2 regions of the Pseudoalteromonas sp. TP27 genome follow, and region 1 is predicted to be linked to the other one. Evidence: riboswitches for the same ligand, from Rfam matches in the RefSeq annotation. Region 1 holds a riboswitch; the other holds the start of a gene.
The links. Region 1 has a riboswitch for lysine ahead of lysC (lysine-sensitive aspartokinase 3). Riboswitches for the same ligand answer to the same signal wherever they lie in the genome.
Positions count from the first base shown of each region.

Region 2: linked by a shared signal. The riboswitch ahead of dapA (4-hydroxy-tetrahydrodipicolinate synthase) and the one ahead of lysC (lysine-sensitive aspartokinase 3) in region 1 are both predicted to bind lysine.

Region 1 covers NZ_JARDAK010000004.1:158,929-161,135, reverse strand. The annotation lists gene lysC (lysine-sensitive aspartokinase 3) at 1-871, opposite strand, end outside; lysine riboswitch at 947-1,119, opposite strand; gene nhaD (sodium:proton antiporter NhaD) at 1,221-2,207, opposite strand, start outside.
Region 2 covers NZ_JARDAK010000006.1:154,257-156,463, reverse strand. The annotation lists gene PX700_RS09710 (DNA-3-methyladenine glycosylase I) at 1-324, opposite strand, end outside; lysine riboswitch at 517-717, shown strand; gene dapA (4-hydroxy-tetrahydrodipicolinate synthase) at 908-1,792, shown strand; gene PX700_RS09700 (2,3,4,5-tetrahydropyridine-2,6-dicarboxylate N-succinyltransferase) at 1,808-2,207, shown strand, end outside.

The DNA of each region.
Region 1 (2,207 bases):
ATACGTTAATGTGACTACGGCTTGCTGGTAAAATAGTTGCTGGGTGTAATACTTTTGCGCCAAAGGTCGCCATTTCAGCGGCTTCGTCAAAACTTAAGCGTGCAATAGGCGTCGCTTTTGCGCACAAACGCGGGTCGGTGCTAAAAATACCCACTACGTCGGTCCAAATATGCACGCTTTTAGCGTTAATTGCTTCAGCTAATAATGCAGCGCTATAGTCAGAACCACCACGTCCAAGCGTTGTTGTTTGACCGTATTCGTCGCTGCCAACAAAGCCCTGAGTCACAATTACCTGCTCATCTAATAACGGGATTAAATGTTCTTTAGCGGCTTGCGCTGTAGCTGCAACATTGGGCGTTGCTTTGCCAAATTGGCTGTCGGTTTTAAGCACCTTGCGTACATCAAAGCGATCGGCGTTTAAGCCGTTTAAACGAAGTACCTGAGCAAACAAATACGACGATAAACGCTCACCAAAGCTAAGTAGCTCGTCGTGTTGCTGATCGGTTGTTAGTGACTCTTGAGCCAATGTTTGAAATGCTTTTAGGGTTTCGTTAAAGCCAACTGCTAAATCGGCATCTAGCGATAACTCATCTAAAATAGTGTGTTGAATAGCAAGCACACCGTTTATGTGTTCTTGGCGCTCAGCTGAGGTAATACTTGATTTACACAGTGCAACTAAGTGGTTAGTTACGCCGGCGCTAGCGCTCACGGCAACAATACGTACGCTTTTATCTGCAACAATAATTTCGCTACAGCGACTCATCGCTTCAAAATTGGCAACACTGGTTCCGCCAAATTTGGCAACGATGTAATCTGATTTTGCGCTTAACTCTGTTTGAGGCACTGTTTGTGGCGCTGATTGGGTAGTCATTTAGTCTCCTTTCGCGATATCCAAATCGCAATAAAACAAGAAGAACTTGGCAAAGGAATGCTTGAAGATAAGTCCACTGCCAGAAGCTCTCCACCTATATTGGTGACAGTTTTGAGGATTCAGCCCCATAAACCGAAAAACAATGACGACGTACCATTGTTTTCCTCGGCGAGTACTTCCCTCCTTAATGATCATCGGCTTTCGTCGCCTAACATCAAGTACCTAAGTATCGCACCTCTTCTGAATGCTTTATTAACCAATGGCTAATAAAACAAAACCCCACTAAGTAGCGGGGCTTTGAAAGTTATCGTTTAGACGTCTAGCTGTCAAGCATTTAATAATTTATGAGTTAAATAAAACTGCCCATGTAATAAGAGCCCGCATATCCTACGGTGTAACAAATTAATAAATGCAGCGATAAACGCAAGTAGCTCATAAAGGTAAGCGCTTTAACTTTACTCATGGCAATAATGCCCGCAGCCGACCCAATGATCAGCATTGAACCGCCCACGCCCGTTGCATACGTAAACGACAACCAATGTTGTTGGCTCATTACTATATCGGCTTTTAATAATGCAGCAGTAAGCGGTACGTTATCGACCCCTGCTGATAATATGCCCATTAAGTAGTTTGCGTATTCAGGTGCCATTACCGTGTATAGGTCGGTAAATTTACTTAGCATACCAATTTCTTTAAGTGCGCCTACAAGCAAAAGTACGCCTACAAAAAACAATAATGTGTCGTATTCTATATCGCGAACAAAATCGATTATGTCTTTGTTAATGTCTTTTTTGCGCATTAAAAATTGCGCTACTAAAAACATCACTGATAAGCCAAACAAGAAGGTGAGTAAAGGCGGTACGCTGTAAATTACGCTAAGCGTAAGTGTGCTAATTACGGTAGATAAAAATATAACTGCAATGGTAATGTCTGTTTTTTCAATACGGGTTTTACCCGCACCAGCAAACTCAACACGCCCTTTCATACCGATAGACAGTAACGCGGCTAGCAGCATAACGCTTGCCAGTGCTGGCGCTATAAGTAGTAATAAATGAGCTATGGTTACTTTACCATCTAAAAATATCATTAGTGTGGTTACGTCACCGGTTATTAACGATACCCCGCCTGAGTTAACACCAAATACAATAAGCGTGGCGTATTTAATGAGCTTTTTAGGTTCGAGTTTTAACGACATAACAACCGCAAGCGATATAAGCGTGGCTGTTACATTGTCTGAAATCGACGAAAACAAAAATGCAAAACCACCCACCAAAAACATCAGCTTTTTTTCGCTAATACTTTTTGGCATAACACGATGCACAATATTTTCGATAAA
Region 2 (2,207 bases), on a different contig from region 1:
TTCGGTAATTGTTTTTACTTTTTTATAGTTACGGACAATACGCTCATCCGTTGCTTTTTGTTCCAGCATATCGGGTGGCATCATTAGTAACTTATCAACGCTAAAATCCCAAAAAACCTCCCTAAAGCCCGGCCATTTATTATTAATAACCGACCAATAAAAGCCGCTTTGAAATACTTTTCGAGTAAATTCTTCAAGCCAATCGTCGTCACTTAACGTGCTTAGTTGTTTTTTAGATAGCGGTTTTGCAAGTAATAACTTAAGCATTTTTTCAGAGCCTTTTCGCTCTACCGCTCGCTTATAAATATCGCTAAATTTTTCCATACTAATTAAATACCTCACTACTTATATTGCTAGTGTACGAGAAAAGCAGCCAATACGTAACCACTCCCATTATGGATGAATGAATATGCATTTAGTCGCTTGACACCCAGACGGCTAAAATGCTTTAATCGCCGTAATTACCCTATTTAAATTGCATAGGTTTGTAAGTTTTTACTCTACAAACAGGTGCAAAGGGCTAGAAGAGGTGCGTTATTCAGGTAGCGTATGTTAGGAGCGCAAACTCCAATGAGCATACGTGAGGGGAATTAACGCCGAGAAGTAATCACTTTTGCGAGGTGTTTATTTCGGGCGACTAGGTTGAACCCTAGCGACTGTCACCAATAGCTGCTTATAACAAGCAGCTTATTAGTTTGGTGGAGAGCTTCTGGTCTTAAATATTAAGGCCGCGCGCCCTATTATTTTAAGCCCATTCGCTCTTCGAATTATTAGTTCGAACGACGTTAATGCGGCTCCTTCCATAAAGCTTTTTAACTCTTCGAATACTACCAATTGCATTAAATTAGTCATCGCTAAAATGATCACGTATTTAATAAAATTGGTACAAATTATAAGTTCGTGAGAGATGATCAACAATTTCAATTTAAACGACTACTCATTGTGGACCGCGCTTGTTACGCCATTTGATCAACACGGCGATGTTGACTACAACACGTTAACTAAGCTGGTTAGGGAGCAAGAGGCCGCACATAACGGTATTTTGCTACTCGGCAGTACGGGCGAAGGTTTAGCGCTTACGCAAAAAGAGCAACAAGCCATTGTTGAGCACGTATGTCGGCTAAAACCCGCAGTACCACTCATGGTTGCTGTGGGCGGTAGTAATCTAAAACAACAAATTGAGTGGGTTAACTTCTGTAATACGCTGCCCATTCATAGCTTTTTACTTGGCTCACCGCTTTATGCAAAACCTGGCGCTATAGGTCAAACTCATTGGTTTGAAAGCCTACTTAATGCAAGCGCTCACCCATGTATGCTTTATAACGTACCAGGGCGCAGTGCTATTAGCATCCCAGCGGCAACAATTCAAAACTTACAAAACAATAAAAATTTATGGGCACTAAAAGAAGCGAGCGGCAGTATTGCTCAGTTTGAAGCTTACCGCCAAGCAGCACCTAATTTAGCTATTTTTAGTGGCGACGATGCGCTGATGCCTTATTTTGCTCAAGCTGGCGCAAAAGGTTTAGTGTCGGTAGCTGCAAACGCATGGCCCGCACAAACTCACGAGTTTGTTAAACGCAGCTTAACTGGTCAACACCCTAATTTATTTTCCCAGTGGTCAAGCGCTATTAATAGCCTATTTGCTGTCGCAAACCCTATTCCCGTAAAGGTATTAATGCATTTGCAAGGTCGCTTAAGCAGCCCGCAACTTCGTCCACCTTTAACACATCTTGAGTTAACTCAAACCGATTGCATCACAACTGCAAACAACACCATTTTATCTTGGCATTAAATACAGGTTTTTATAATGAGCTGGTTAGAACTATTAAATAATTTAGAATCGGGCGCAGTACGCGCAGCATCACAAAACGAAAGCGGCCAATGGCAAGCTAATGTAGAAGTAAAACAAGGCATTTTAGAAGCCTTTAAAAATGGCACTAATACTGAGTTTACAGGTGGTTTTGTTGATAAGCATAACCTAGCTCCGCAAGAATTTAGCACTGAAGATGGCGTGCGTATGGTACCGGGTGGCTCTAGTGTTCGCCGTGGTGCTTATGTTGCTAAAGGCACGATTATTATGCCACCAGCGTATGTAAACATTGGTGCATACATCGACGAAGGCACAATGGTAGATAGCCACGCATTAGTTGGCTCGTGTGCACAAGTAGGTAAAAACGTACATTTAAGTGCTGCAGTGCAGCTTGGTG